DNA from 2 places in the Nisaea sp. genome. Region 1 is predicted to be linked to the other one. Evidence: riboswitches for the same ligand, from Rfam matches in the RefSeq annotation. Region 1 holds a riboswitch; the other holds the start of a gene.
What was found. Region 1 has a riboswitch for thiamine pyrophosphate ahead of thiC (phosphomethylpyrimidine synthase ThiC). Riboswitches for the same ligand answer to the same signal wherever they lie in the genome.
Positions count from the first base shown of each region.

Region 2: it holds a riboswitch for thiamine pyrophosphate, as region 1 does, so the genes downstream of both, VOI22_RS09020 (ABC transporter substrate-binding protein) here and thiC (phosphomethylpyrimidine synthase ThiC) in region 1, are expected to answer to the same signal.

Region 1 covers NZ_JAXMNY010000001.1:758,356-765,943, forward strand. The annotation lists gene purC (phosphoribosylaminoimidazolesuccinocarboxamide synthase) at 1-441, opposite strand, end outside; gene thiC (phosphomethylpyrimidine synthase ThiC) at 635-2,443, opposite strand; TPP riboswitch at 2,521-2,620, opposite strand; gene VOI22_RS03590 (aspartate aminotransferase family protein) at 2,655-4,034, opposite strand; gene VOI22_RS03595 (TetR/AcrR family transcriptional regulator) at 4,112-4,831, opposite strand; gene VOI22_RS03600 (NRDE family protein) at 4,836-5,591, opposite strand; gene VOI22_RS03605 (DUF1476 domain-containing protein) at 5,790-6,116, shown strand; gene purB (adenylosuccinate lyase) at 6,196-7,494, opposite strand.
Region 2 covers NZ_JAXMNY010000001.1:1,897,346-1,904,933, forward strand. The annotation lists gene phnE (phosphonate ABC transporter, permease protein PhnE) at 198-1,115, opposite strand; gene phnD (phosphonate ABC transporter substrate-binding protein) at 1,209-2,225, opposite strand; gene phnC (phosphonate ABC transporter ATP-binding protein) at 2,259-3,119, opposite strand; gene VOI22_RS09005 (hypothetical protein) at 3,345-3,656, shown strand; gene VOI22_RS09010 (MaoC family dehydratase) at 3,665-4,123, opposite strand; gene VOI22_RS09015 (tartrate dehydrogenase) at 4,128-5,192, opposite strand; TPP riboswitch at 5,349-5,452, shown strand; gene VOI22_RS09020 (ABC transporter substrate-binding protein) at 5,529-6,644, shown strand; gene VOI22_RS09025 (branched-chain amino acid ABC transporter permease) at 6,671-7,564, shown strand; gene VOI22_RS09030 (branched-chain amino acid ABC transporter ATP-binding protein/permease) at 7,557-7,588, shown strand, end outside.

The DNA.
Region 1 (7,588 bases):
GTCCTGTGTGGTCGCCCAGCCGAACGCGGTGATGTGCTCTTCGGAGATGATCGGATCGCCGAGCTCATCGGATTTGTAAAAGTACTCGATGATCGAGCGCGGCAGCGGAGTGCCTTCCTCTAGCCCGAACCGCTTCGCGATTGAGCCTGCGGCGACATTGCGGATCACCACCTCGACCGGAATGATCTCGACTTCACGGACGAGCTGCTCGCGCATGTTCAGGCGACGCATGAAATGCGTCGGGATGCCGATTTCGGTCAACCGCGTCATCAGATACTCGCTGATGCGGTTGTTCAGCACGCCCTTGCCAGTGATGATGCCCTGCTTTTCTGCGTTGAAAGCTGTGGCGTCATCCTTGAAATACTGGATCAGGGTGCCGGGCTCGGGGCCTTCGAAAAGGTCCTTTGCCTTACCTTCGTAAACTTTTCTGCGTCGTGCCATGGGTTCCCCGCCTGCTGGCTGGCGGTCTATTTCCGTGATGGACTGAACCTGCCACTACGGCAGCAGGAAATGCCGCTCCATATAAACATAAGGTAGGACAAACACAATCAGGGAAGCAGACCCGCGGCTCTGCGTGGTCCGGGCGTTGCAGATGGCTGGTCCGGGTCCCGGCTGATCCGGGACCCGGTTTCTCTTATCCGGCCTTGCCGTTCGATGCCTGATAGATCTCGCTACCCTTGTCCCGGAACAGCTCGGCCATGGTTTCCATGCCTTGTTTCGCCTCGTCCTTCAGCTCGTGCGAGATCCGCATCGAGCAGAATTTCGGACCGCACATGGAGCAGAAATGCACCGTCTTGTGTGCTTCCTTCGGCAATGTCTGGTCATGGAAGTCGCGGGCCGTCTCCGGATCGAGCGACAGATTGAACTGATCCTCCCAGCGGAAATCGAAGCGCGCCCGTGAAAGCGCATCATCCCGTCGTTGTGCTCCCGGATGACCTTTCGCCAGATCCGCCGCGTGGGCAGCAATGCGGTAGGTGATCACACCCGTTTTCACATCGTCCCGGTCCGGCAGGCCGAGATGCTCCTTAGGCGTCACATAGCAAAGCATGGCACAGCCGAACCAGCCGATCATGGCGGCGCCGATGCCGCTGGTGATGTGATCGTAGCCGGGGGCGATATCGGTGGTCAGCGGGCCAAGCGTATAGAACGGGGCCTCGTCGCAGGCCTCCAGCTGCTTGTCCATGTTCTCCTTGATCTTGTGCATCGGCACATGGCCCGGGCCCTCGATCATCACCTGCACATCATGTTTCCAGGCTATCTTGGTGAGTTGCCCGAGCGTCTCCAGCTCGGCGAACTGAGCCTTGTCGTTGGCGTCAGCGATTGAGCCCGGCCGCAACCCGTCCCCGAGCGAGAAGGAAACGTCGTAGGCGGCCATGATTTCGCAGATTTCCTCGAAATTCTCGTAGAGGAAGCTCTCCTTGTGATGGGCCAGGCACCATTTCGCCATGATCGAGCCGCCCCGGCTGACGATCCCGGTAACCCGGTCCACGGTGAGCGGAATGAAGGGCAGGCGGACGCCGGCATGGATGGTGAAATAGTCGACGCCCTGTTCGCACTGCTCGATCAGCGTGTCGCGATAGACCTCCCAGCTCAGGGCTTCCGGAACGCCGTCGACCTTCTCCAGAGCCTGATAGAGTGGCACGGTGCCGATCGGTACCGACGAGTTCCTTATGATCCATTCGCGGATATTGTGGATGTTCCGCCCGGTGGAAAGATCCATCACCGTGTCGGCGCCCCAGCGGATGGCCCAAACCATCTTGTCGATCTCGTCCGCGACGGAGGAGGTGACGGCGGAATTGCCGATATTGGCGTTCACCTTGACCAGGAAATTCCGCCCGATGGCCATGGGTTCAGTTTCCGGATGGTTGATGTTTGCCGGGATGATGGCCCGGCCCCGGGCAATCTCGTCCCGGACGAATTCGGGTGTCACCACGTCCGGGATGGAGGCGCCAAAATCCTCACCATCGCGTGCGGTCTGTTTCAGCTCTTCGCGGAGCTGGTTCTCGCGGATGGCGACGAACTCCATCTCCGCCGTGATGATACCGGCCCTGGCATAGGCGAGCTGGGTCGGCCGTTCGCCGGGTTTGGCGCGCAGCGGCGGCTTGATGGCGCCGAACTCCGTCACCAGATTGCCGTCGCCGACATTGCCGTTGTCTTCCGGCTTCACGATGCGGCCCTGATAGGTCTCGACATTGCTCCGCGCGGTGATCCAGTCCCGGCGCAGTGCAGGCAGTCCAGCCTCGATATCGATATGGGCGTCGGCGTCGGTATAGGGGCCGGACGGATCATAGACGGTCACCGGCGGCTCCCCGGCGGAAGGGTGTACGGCGATTTCGCGCATCGGCACGCGGATATCGGGGTGGATGCTGCCCGGCACATAGATCTTGCGCGAGGCCGGCAACGGTCCCGTGGTAACGGCGGCGATGGGGGAGTGCTTGTTCATAAGGTGGATCCCTTGCAGTCGGTTGCACAGAGATCCGGGGAGGCTTCAGGATAAATGGGGTGCGTGTGGCTGCAAGAGCGGTAACGCGTTTCCATCCCTACGCCGGCATGACCCGGATCAGGTTCGAAGGGTCGGCGCAATGCCTCTCAGCCCGTACGGGCACCCCTTGGAATGCGTGAAGCCTAGGCGGGAACCAATCCGATGAAAAGGGTTAATCCAGCTCACTTTCGAAGGCGGCGAGGGTCTTCCCGAGGCGGCTGACGATTTCGTCCACTTCGTCTCCGGTGACGGTGAGGGGCGGCGTCACCATCAGCCATTCGCCGTATTTCCCGTTTGCTGTCCGCCGGGAATAGAGCAGCAGGCCATGTTGCATGCCGATCTCGATCATCCGTGAAAGCGCCTGCCGGGAGGCTGGCAGAATTTCCTTCGTTTCCTTGTCACGCACGATCTCTATGGCATTCAACAGGCCGAGCCCACGGACGTCGCCGAGAATACCGCTGCGGGTCTGCAGATCGCGCAAACCGGCCCGCAGACGCTCTCCCATCTTCGTCGCATTTGCCATCAGGTTGTTTTCGACCAGCTCGCTCACCACTGCATGACCGACGGCGCAACTCAGCGGATTGGCGACATAGGTGTGGCCGTGCATGAAGCCGCCCGTGCGGGTGACGGCTTCGACCATGGCAGCCGGTGCTAACACCAGGCCGAGCGGTGTGTAGCCGGCCGCGATACCCTTGGCCAAAGTGATCATGTCGGGTTTCGCATCCGGCCAATGATCGGCACACAGGAAAGTCCCGGTTCGGCCGGCGCCGCACATCACCTCATCATAGATCAGCAGTACGCCATGCTTTGTGCAGATGTCCCGCACCGCTTTGTAATAATGGTCGGGTGCAACCAGCGCGCCGGTGGCGAGGCCCCCGACCGGCTCCATGATGAAGGCCAGCACCGTTTCCGGGCCTTCTTCAAGGATGGCTTGTTCAAGCATGGCGGCGGCATGCCGGGCATAACTGTCGGCGTCGTGATTGTCCGGCAGCCGGTAATTGAAGGGCGCCGGCACTTTCGGCATCACTTTCATCATACCGGAGAACAATGCTTCGGAGGCCGGGTCGCCACTGATCGCGGCGGCCCCGAGGGTGGAGCCGTGATAGCCGGGGTCGCGGCCCAGAACCTTGCAGCGCGCGGTCTCACCCTGAGAGATGGCGTATTGTCTTGCCAGCTTGATGGCGGCTTCGTTCGCTTCAGATCCGCCAGAGCAGACGAAGACACGCTCGAAGCCGGGGCCGGCATGTTCAGAAACCAGATTGGCGAGATCGATATTGGGTTGGTTCTCGAAATGTTGCCGGCCGGCAAAACAGATTTTGTGCGCCTGATCGGTCATGGCAGCGATGACGCGTTCGTTGCCGTGGCCGAGATTGGTCGCCACCGGTCCGCAACATGCATCCAGATATTGTCGTCCCTCGGTATCCCAGATCCAGGCACCCTTGCCGTGTGAGACGGTCGGGTGTCGCTTACTGCCTTCCGGCATGTAGAAAACGTCGATCGGCCCGCCGTGGCTGCCAAATGTTCCGCCGTTTTCGTTGATTTCAGCCGCCACTGCCCGCTCCTGATTTTGAATGTGGATCATGCTCTGGAGCGAAGAAAATCATATTATTGTACGGTGTACAATAGAAGCTATTCGAGATTGCCGTCGCGTTGAACTTTTTGCGCCAGACCAGCGATCAGAGCGTCCGTAAACATCTCGAACCCGGGCTCAAGCGAAGACTCGGTTCCATTCTGCCAGCGCAGTACCAGCGCCCGGTTCAGCAGCAGGTGGCGTTCCGCGGCCAGGGTCGGGTAAAGCGCAGGATCAGCAGCTTCGACACTGGCCGTAAGGGACGCTTTCAGATCGCCGTCCGGATCGGGAAAGACATGGGCGAACTCCTGGGTGGCATAGCCGCACAGGCCGGTAATGACAGCATTATAGGCGGACACCAGATCCTCTCCCGCGAAACCGGCCCGGGCGAGGGTGGCAAGAATGCCTTCGACCAGTTTCAGGTCGGCGCTTGCACTGGAGACCAGATGGCCGCCGATCAGGGGAGATATGTTCGGATGCGTGCGCACCACGTCCCGGTACCGCCGGAACAGGGCCTTCAGCCAAACCTGCCAGTCGGGCCCGGGTTCCGGCAGCACATCGGCAAACAGGGCGGCGATCAGCCGGGCGATCAGGAGATGACGGCTCGGCACATGCCAGTAAAGCGCAGTGGGATAGACGCCGAGGGCCTTGGCAATGTTGCGGATGGAGAAATTGTCCAGCCCCTCGCGGTCCAGCAGATCGATGGCAGCGGCAATGATGGCATCGCTGGAGAGCGGCGCACTCTTCGGTTTGCGTTTGGCGGGTTTCTCCTTGGCCATAGGCCTAGTCCGATAGATCAACGGGAGAGAAAGCGGTCTCGTCCGGCGGACCGCCCGCGAAGCGCCAGACCGGATTGCGGCCCGGGTCACCCGGCAAGGCGATCAGGGATGAAGATACGGTGGCGAATCCGGCGCCATTATCCAGATTGATGGCCGAGCCATATTCGTCTGCTACCGCCCGTGTCCGGTCCGCCAGGAGTTTCTCCCAGTCCTGCCATTCGTCATTGTCCGGATCCGGTGCCATTGCGATTCGGAAGCGCGGCAAGGCCCGCCGCACGCGGGGGCTGTCCGGATCATTGACGTCGTACGCTGTGAAAATCGAGACGCCTTCGGGGATCTCGAAGACATCGATCTCGCCGTCTTCCGTTGCTTCATTGCGCAGCCAGTAAGCCTTTTCCGCATCGGCGATCAGCATGTTGAAGCTGCGGTAGCTGGTTCCGTCCAGCTCGCCAAGAGCCTTGGCGGCCGCTTCGGCCTCTGCATGGTCGAGCGCTTCGAGGACGATTTCTCCACGAGAACGTTTCCCGTCCGCCGGTCCGAGCGAGCCCTGACGGTTCAGGATGCCCGCCGCCAGGCCATGATCGTTCACACCGAGCCACGAGCCGTGGCTCAACTCGTCGAGTCCGGCGACGATATGCGGTCGGTCGGGCCAGTGGCGGGCCGGTGCCTGCCAGGATCTGGATTGCATTTCATCGCGGTTGGCGGCGATCAGAACCGGCCAGGAATGGCCGGGACGGCGCAGGATAACGAGGGTGCACATGGCGGAGACCCTACGCCGGGTGAGAGATCACTGAAACATTTTTTGACAAGCGTCGGAATTGCGGCAATCTGCCGGTTAACAGAGGATGCCGCGCCTGATAGATTGCGGCCGCATTCAAGATTCTGCGCTATACCGGAGACCGATGAGTCGGCTGGTTTGGTGTTCAGTACGGGAAAGAGACGAAGGGGTATTCGACCGATGTCAGGTTTCGACAAACGCCAAAAGGGCGAAGAAGCAAAATTTGCACATGATTCCGAGCTCGAATTCAAGGCAAGCGCTCGGCGCAACAAGTTGCTTGGACTCTGGGTTGCCGAAGAGTTTCTCGGCAAGACCGGCGATGACGCGGCTGCCTATGCCAAGGAAGTCGTTGTGGCCGATATGGAAAAGCCAGGCGTCGACGATGTCGTGGAATTCATTCTGAAGAGCGTCGAAGGCACCGGTGCCGATCTTTCCGAACACCGCATCCGCCACAAGCTCGAAGAGTTCATGACGGTTGCGCTGAAGCAGCTCAAGACCGAGGGCTGATACGCTCTTCGCTTCAGAAAGCTAAAAAGAAAACGGCGCCCGTTGAGGCGCCGTTTTTTATTGCCGATTGCGCGAGAATTTAGCTCTCGCCGAATACCCGGTTGAAGATCGTGTCCACATGCTTGGTGTGGTAGCCGAGATCGAACAGGGATTCGAGGGCAGCTGCGTCGAGCAGCGCGGTCACTGCATCGTCAGCCTTCAGCAGGGTCAGGAAGTCTTTGCCCTCCAGCCAGACCGGCATCGCGTTGCGCTGAACTGCCTGATAGGCGTCTTCCCGGCTCATGCCGGCCTGTGTCAGGCCGAGCAGCACGCGCTGGGAGTGGACCAGGCCGCCGAGCTGGTCGAGATTCGCCTGCATGCCTTCCGGATAGATCAGCAGCTTGTCGATCACGCCGGTCAGGCGGGCGAGGGCAAAGTCCAGTGTCACGGTGGCGTCCGGGCCGATCATCCGTTCGACAGAGGAGTGGGAAATGTCCCGCTCATGCCAGAGGGCAACGTTTTCCATCGCCGGGACAACGGCGGAGCGGACCAGCCGGGCGAGGCCTGTCAGGTTTTCGGTCAGCACCGGGTTGCGCTTGTGCGGCATGGCCGACGAGCCCTTCTGACCCGGCGAGAAATACTCCTCGGCCTCGCGGACTTCGGTGCGCTGCAGATGCCGGATCTCGGTGGCGAGACGTTCGACCGAGCTGGCGATGACACCGAGGGTCGCGAAGAACATTGCGTGACGGTCGCGCGGGATGACCTGGGTCGATACCGGCTCGGCAACGAGGCCGAGCTTTTCGGCCACATGCTCTTCGACGCGCGGATCGATATTGGCGAAGGTGCCGACGGCGCCGGAAATAGCGCAGGTCGCGATTTCCGCCCGCGCTGCCAGCAGCCGTGTCCGGTTACGGTCGAACTCGGCATAATATCCGGCGAGCTTCACGCCGAAGGTCAGCGGCTCTGCATGGATGCCGTGGCTGCGACCGACGGTCGGGGACATCTTGTGCTCGAAGGCACGGCGCTTGATCGCGGCCAGCAGTGCATCGAGATCAGCCAGCAGCAGATCGGACGCCTGGGTGAGCTGCACTGCGAGGCAGGTATCCAGCACGTCTGACGAGGTCATGCCCTGATGCACGAAGCGGGCTTCGTCGCCAACATATTCGGCGAGATTGGTCAGGAAGGCGATGACATCATGCTTGGTCTCGCGCTCGATCTCGTCGATCCGGTCGATGTCGAAATTGCCGCGTTCCCAGACTGCCTTGGCGGCTTCCTTCGGGATCACGCCAAGCTCGGCCTGTGCGTCGCAGGCATGCGCCTCAATCTCGAACCAGATGCGGAATTTGTTCTCGGGCTCCCAGATCTTGACCATCTCGGGGCGGGAATAGCGCGGGATCATGTGTATCCTCGGGTGACAGCTGCGTGCGATTGATGCCGGAATGCGTACCAGAATGCGTGATGGCAATCAGGCAGGCGGGGTTTTATCATTGCCG
Region 2 (7,588 bases), 1.1 Mb from region 1:
TGCGATGGTGATAGTGACGTGGTGCGTGGTCGCACTTGTCGGTGGCGTGCTTCTCGGGCGCGGTATCCGCGAGAACTAATCGCGAATTAAGCTCCAGTCTCCTGTTCCAGGTTTCCATACCCGGCTGCCGATTCCTGGAACGCTTCCTTGATCCTGATCGCCTCAATCCCGGTCTTCTTTGCAGGCGGGCTCTTTCGTCAAAGAGGCCCGGCTCTCAGAACGATTTCAATTCCAATGATAATCGCGGTCAGCATCGCCAGATAGCCGACGAACTGCGCGTGATCCTCACCATCGATCACCACCTTGCGCAGCCGCGCACCAAAAATATCGAACAGTGAGACAGTCGCCAGAATGATCAGCAGGATCGCGGCGCCTGAACCATAGTCGAAGCCCCGCAAGGATTCAGACAGCGACATGCCAATGCCTCCTGCCCCGACGATCCCCAGCACTGTGGCCGAGCGCACATTCGCTTCGAACCGATAGAGCGAAAAGGAAATCCATAGTGGCAGAACCTGCGGGATCACCCCGAAGACAATTTCATGCAGGCTCGTCGCCCCGGTAGCCCGGATACCTTCGACCGGTCGCGGATCGATGGCTTCAACCGCCTCGGAGAAGAGTTTGGCGAGTGTGCCCGTTGTATGAATGGCCAGCGCCAGCACCCCGGCAAGCGGGCCGAGCCCGACAGCAGCGACAAAAACCAGTGCGAAGACCAGCTCGTTGATAGCCCTGAACGCATCCATCAGGCGCCGCACCGGAAAACTGAGCCAGGTCGGAGCCAGGTTTGACGATGCCATCAGACCAAAGGGGACCGCGAACACGACCGAGAGGAACGACCCCCAGACCGCCATCTGCACGGTCTCCAGCATCAGATCGAGATAACTCCGCCAGTAACGGAAATTGGGCTCCAGAAAATCGGACAGCAACATCGCCATGTTACCGCCGCCGCTGAACACATCCCCGATACGATTCATGTCCGACGGCACGAAGCTCCAGACCAGCATGATCAGGAAAGTGCCCCAGAGCAGGTAGTCGAACGCCTGCTCCTGGCGGCCACGGCCGGGCACGACGATGTCCTCCAGGCGGGGCTGGGTTCCGTTGGCGGCACTATTATTCATGGCTGACACTCATGGGACTTGGTTCCCGAAAAGAAGCGGGGGCCATGTGGCCCCCGCATATCGGCCCGGCGAAACACCGGACCAGGATCTGGGTTACTTGCGAGGGCGAGCCTCGGCGGCGCGGCGGATATCCGCGATCTTCTCGTCGATCTTGGCGATCTTCTCTTTCTTCTCGGACTGGGAGAAAGTGTCGTCGCCCTCGATGGACATGCGCTGACGGATTTGGTCCATCTCATAGAATGGCCAGAGCTGGGCATTCGAGGACGGCACGAACGGGCCCATATCGATCATGGCGAGGATTTCACGAGCCGTGGTCACTTCCGCATCGCTGCCGAGGCGGCCATAAGTCATGAAAAAGCTCATGATCTTGGCTTTCAGACCCTTGTTCAGTTCCGGGCGCCAGGCCATCGGATCGGACGCGATCAGCGGGGAGCGCCAGATTTCCTTGATCTCGGCAAACAGTTCCGGTTTGGCGAATTTCAGACGCTTGTAGAGGCCACCGGAGGACGCAACGGCCGCATCGACCTGCTTGGTCGCGACGGAGATCAGGTTGGTCTCATGGTTTGCATTGCGGACAATCTTGAAGCATTCCTTCGGATCAACGCCTTCCTTGGCGAAGATAAAGGTAGACGGCACCAGGAAGCCCGAGGTTGAGTTCGGATCGCCAAGGCCAAAATTCAGGCTCTTGTCGCACTTCATGACGTCTTCGTAGCTCAGACCAGAATCCTTGTGCGTGACCATGACCGACCAGTAACCCTGATCGCCGTTGGATTCGGTCGTCTGTGCAAAGATCTCGGCACCGGCGCGGTCGACAGCGACCATGCCGGACTTGTTGCCGTACCAGGCGATATCGACCTTGTCGAAGCGCATGGCCTCGATCACACCCGCATAGTCAGCCGCGAAGAACGGCTTCACCGGCATGCCGAGATCCGCTTCGAGCGCCTGCAGGAACGGCCCCCACTTCTCGCGTTGGGCGGAGCTGTTCTCCGTAGCGATGATGCCGAAGTTGATTTCCTTCGGGTCTTCCCTGTCGGCCAGGGCCGGCACCGCGCTTGCGGCAAGGCCTGTGGCCAGAACCGCGGCGGCGGTCAGGCGGGTGAAGATGGTCATGGGATCAGCTCCTCTTGATGCTGGAAAATGGTTTCAGGCGGACACAGCAAGCCGCTGCTCCGCCACTTCATGTGCCTCTGCGAAATCCTCGGCATCGGGGAGGATCAGCTCTTCGCTGGCCTCGCCGTAGATTTCACGGAGAAAAGCAGTGGTGAGATCGTGGGACGGCCCGTCGAAAACGACCCGGCCGTCCCGCATGGCGATAGTGCGCTTGCAATAGCGCCGGGCGTATTCGACCTGATGCAGCGAAACGAGCACGGCCGTGCCTTCCGTCCGGTTGATATCGGAGAGCGTCTCCATCACCCGGCGGGCGGAGGCCGGATCGAGAGAGGCAATCGGCTCGTCGGCGAGAATGGCTTCGGTTTCCTGCACGAGACATCGGGCGATGGCCGCACGCTGCTGCTGCCCGCCAGAAAGCGTCGCCGCGCGCTGCCGCGCCGTCGCCGCGATGCCAACCCGCGTGAGTGCCTGCATGGCGCGCTGCTTTTCCAGTTGGGAGAACTGCATGAAAACGCCGCGCCATTTCGGCATTCGGCCGAGACGGCCTGCCAGCACATTGGTCAGCACCGTCAGACGCGGCACCAGATTGAATTGCTGGAAAATGACACCCAGGCGGCGGCGCACCTGCGACACGTCGCCGGTCAAGCGGCCACCGGCCTGCACCTGATCGCCAAATACAGCGATTGAGCCCCCGTTATCGCCTTTATTGGCGACGATCAGGCCGCCAATATGCCGGATGAGTGTCGACTTACCGGAGCCGGAGGCTCCGATCAGCGCCACCATCTCGCCCGCTTCGAGCGCAACCGAGACTCCGTCGAGCGCCCGGCGCCCGTTCGGAAATGTTTTGGAGACGTTCGTGACCTGAATAACAGGTTGGCTCTGAGTATGTGACATGCGGCCCCTTCCCAAGGACCGCGACATTACTCAAGAGCGTTGACCGGCATGCCGCAGAGTTATGACGATTTCAGGACTCCATCGTGACTCAATCCCCACAAAAAGACGCGGAAGAGTCCCTGATATGTCATGTACGGCCGGACAATCCATAAACTGAATCATTTCAGCCAAGAGACTTAATGGTTCTATATTGGTAGAATTAACTCTCTCTTAGGGGGTAATTTCATGGAAAATTTGGCTAAATTCGTGTTCGAACGCACTATGATAAACATTGTGCCGATTCTGATTGGTGTATTGGTTGGCATCGCAATAGTCAGGGGTGCTCTCGCCAGTCGAGGCTCGATATTTAGATCCATCGTTGTTGGGGTTTGCGGGTATTTAGCTGGTGTCGTCAGCTATTCAGTTTACGATATTCCAGAGCGCCCTATAGAGCTGGTTGAAGCGCTTACGCTTTCGATAGGAATGTTTGGGCTGCCATTCCTAGTCGCATTGATGATCTTCCGAAAACGCAAAATAAACATTGCGTCAGACCAGTAACGCCAAAATTAATCACCTTTTCCTCGGCAAGAAACGATCTGCGGGCACTCCATCGTCATGACCGCTTCGCCATCCTGATTGAACGTCGTGTATTTGAACCGGACAAAGCCCCTGTCCGGTTTGGAGCGGGACTGACGTTTCTCCAGCACTTCCATCTCCAAGCTCAGAGTATCGCCCGGCCGCACCGGTTTCAGCCAGTTCAGCTGATCGATGGTTCCGGCACCGAGATTGGTCGCCTGCAGTCCGTTCGCCTGCCAGGCCAGCCTGAAGCTGACGGCAAGGGTCTGGAAACCGCTGGAGATGACGCCGCCGAAATGGCTCTCCTCGGCATCCGGCACGCTGATATGGAAGGGCTGCGGGTCATACTTCCAGGCAAAATCGATGATCTCGGATTCCGTCATGGTCTTGCGCTGGGAACGGAGGACCTGGCCGATTTCCAGGTCCTCGAAATAAACAGGAGACTGCATAAGCTCAGTCCCGAAGCACGGCGGCGATGGCATCGCCAAGATCGGCTGTCGTGGCCTGACCGCCAAGATCCGGGGTCTTCGGCCCACCACCTGAAATCACCGTCTCGCAGGCAGCAACGATGGCGTCCGCCGCTTCCTGATGCCCATGATGCTCCAGCAGCATGGCGCCGGACCAGATCTGGCCGATCGGGTTGGCAATCCCCTTGCCGGCGATGTCCGGGGCAGAGCCATGCACCGGCTCAAACATGGAGGGATACTTCTTCTCCGGATTGATGTTCGCGGACGGCGCGATAGCGATGGATCCGGCAACGGCCGGGCCGAGATCGGACAGGATATCACCAAACAGGTTGGAGCCGACGACCACATCGAACCAGTCCGGATGCAGCACGAAATTCGCGACCAGAATGTCGATATGATACTGGTCCGTCGCGAGATCCGGGTATTCCTTCGAGATCGCCGCGAAGCGCTCGTCCCAGTAAGGCATGGTGTGAATGATGCCGTTGGATTTGGTCGCCGAGGTTACCTTCTTCTTGCCGGTGCGTTGGCAAAGCTCGAATGCGAAACGCATGATCCGGTCGGTTCCGGTCCGGGTGAAGACGCTTTCCTGCATCGCCATCTCACGGTCCGTACCCTCGAACAGGCGCCCGCCAATGGACGAGTATTCGCCCTCGTTATTCTCGCGCACGACATAGAAGTCGATATCTTCCGCCGTCCGGTTCGCCAGCGGACAATTCATGCCCTTGAGCATCCGGATCGGGCGCAGGTTCACATACTGCTCCATCTCCCGGCGGATCGGGATCAGCAGGCCCCAGAGCGAAACATGGTCCGGCACACCCGGAAAACCGACGGCGCCGAGGAAGATCGAGTCGAATTCCTTCAACTGCTCGATCCCGTCGATCGGCATCATCATGCCGGTCTTCTTATAGCGCTCGCAGCTCCAATCGAATTCGGTGAAATCATACTCAATGCCGAACTTCGCCCCCGCTGCCTCCAGCACCTTGATGCCTTCCGGAATGACCTCCCAGCCGATACCGTCGCCCGGGATCACCGCGATATTGATTTTCGACATTGGGTTTTTCCTCCGCATCAGATTTTCTTGTTGGCCGCATAATAGGCTGGGGACGCGGTCGGACAAACCACTCCGTGGAACTAATCCGGTTCAATCTGCTCACGGCTTCTTCCCCGACCGTCTCTTGACAAGTTTATGACCGGGCCGCAGGTTGGCCTCGTGATGCTGGGGTGTTTCGGAATTCGTAGCCGGAACTGAGAGGATACCCATCGAACTTGATCCGGGTCATGCCGGCGCAGGGAGACGTCACGAGACTGCAGATGCGGTCGCGTTCATTCCTCTCGCCCCGATTTTGAATCTGCCGTTCCGTCGAACGGACCTATTGGAGTGCCGGGAATGTTCCTGAAAACCGCCGCCGTCGCGCTGACCGCGCTTATGGCCATAAGTCTGACCGCAAAAGCCGAGACAATCCCCGTGCTGGTGCCGATCACCGGCTTCCTGTCTCTTGAAGGAACATCCCAGCGCAACGGCGCGGTACTGGCCATCGAGCGTTATGGCAAGGATCTCGATCTGGAACCCGAAGTGACCGACACAGGCACCTCTCCAGAAGGTGCCGTCACCGCGTTGCGCCGGGCGCTGGAGGGCGAGCCGAGTGCCGCCGTTGCCTCCATGCTTGGCACGCAAATGCTGGCCATGCTGCCCATCGCCGGTCGCGCCGGCGTTCCGCTGCTCACCGTTTCCGGCACGGCGAAGATCACCGAGATCGGCATTCCCTGGGTGTTCCGTTTCTTCCCGGGCGACAGCGTGGTGAAGGTGGCGCAGGCCCGGTACGCTATCGAGGAACTCGGCGCCAAACGCCCGGCTCTGCTCCATCAGACCACTGCCTACGGGCAGAGCGGTGCGGAGCATTTGCGCCGGATCATGAATGATCTCGGGGCGCCGCTGGTGTTTGAGGAAGCCATCGACGTCTCGGTGAAGGACATGCTGCCTGCCCTGACCCGGATGCAGGAGGCCAAACCCGACCTGATCCTGCTGCACCTGCATTCCGGCTCTACCGCTTTGGTGATCCGCCAGGCCAGGGACCATAACATCGCCCTGCCGATCCTTGCCGGCTCCGCCATGCACCAGCCGACCACGGCCGCCCTGCTGGACCCGAAGCAGCTCGCCGGTGTTTGCGCCGAAAGTGCGTCCTCGCCGATTTCTGAGCCAGAAGGTCCGGTTGAGGATTTTACATCGGAATATCGAGCCCGTTTTGGAACCGAGCCCGACGCTTTCTCGCTGGCCCAGTATGACGGCGCGGCCATGATGATCGCGGCGCGGAATTCAGGCGCCAGAACCGCAGAAGAAGTGCGAGACTGGCTGGCCAGCAACAGCTATGACGGGCTCGCCATGACCTACAAATCCGACGGCGAGGGCAACATGGCGCATGACGCGGTCATCGTCTGTTACGATGGCAAAAGCGCGGTACCGGCGATCAAGCGGCGCTACGAGAATGTCAGCGGCGTGAAATAGAGCCGCACCCGGCACCCGCCCCAGCCATGTCAACCATTGCTCTCACCCAGATCCTGCTGAACGGTCTCGCCCTCGGCGCCGCCTATGCCCTTATCGCGCTTGGCTTCGTCATCGTGCTGAACGCCGTGGGGGCGGTGAATTTCGCCCAGGGCGAGCTGGTCATGGCGGGCGGTTTCGCCGCCATCGCGCTCGCCCCGTTGATCGGCGAAGCGACGGCGCTGCCAGGGCTGCTCCTGCTGCCGCTGGTGATGGGGCTGATGGGACTCGTCGGGGCCGGCTTCGCCTGGATTGCCTATTTCCCCGTGCGCAAACGCCATCAGGTCGCGGTCTTCGTCAGCACCATCGCCGCCGGACTGGTGCTGCAGCATCTGGCGAACGCCCTTTTCGGCGCCGCGCCCCGGGCCGGGCCTCCGCTCATCGCGGGCGCCCCTATGACCATTGGCAGCCTGTCCATCTCGCTGCAGCAACTCGCGGTGATGGCCTGTGCAGCCGCCCTGATCTCCGGGACTGGCCTGTTTCTCGGCCGGACCCAGACCGGGCGACACATGCGCGCCGTGGCACAGGATTCTGAAATGGCGGCCGCCATCGGCATCCACCCGAAGCGTATGATCACCCTCTCCTTCGCGCTCGCCATCGCGCTTGCGGGCGCGGCCGGATTGCTGCTGTCCAACCAGTTCTTCGTCAGCCCTAACGATGGCGGATTGTTCATGCTGAAAGCCTATATCGCGGTAACCATCGGCGGCTGGGGCAGGCTCGACGGGGCGGTGATCGGCGCAATGTTGATCGGCATTTTCGAGACCCTTGTCGCCGCGCTTACCTCCTATCTGGTAGCAGAGGCCCTGCTCTATGCGCTGCTACTGGTCATGCTGGTGTTCCGACCGTCGGGGCTTCTGCCGGAGCGGGCACGCGCCCGTGTCTAACCCGCGCTCCCGTCTGATTCTCGG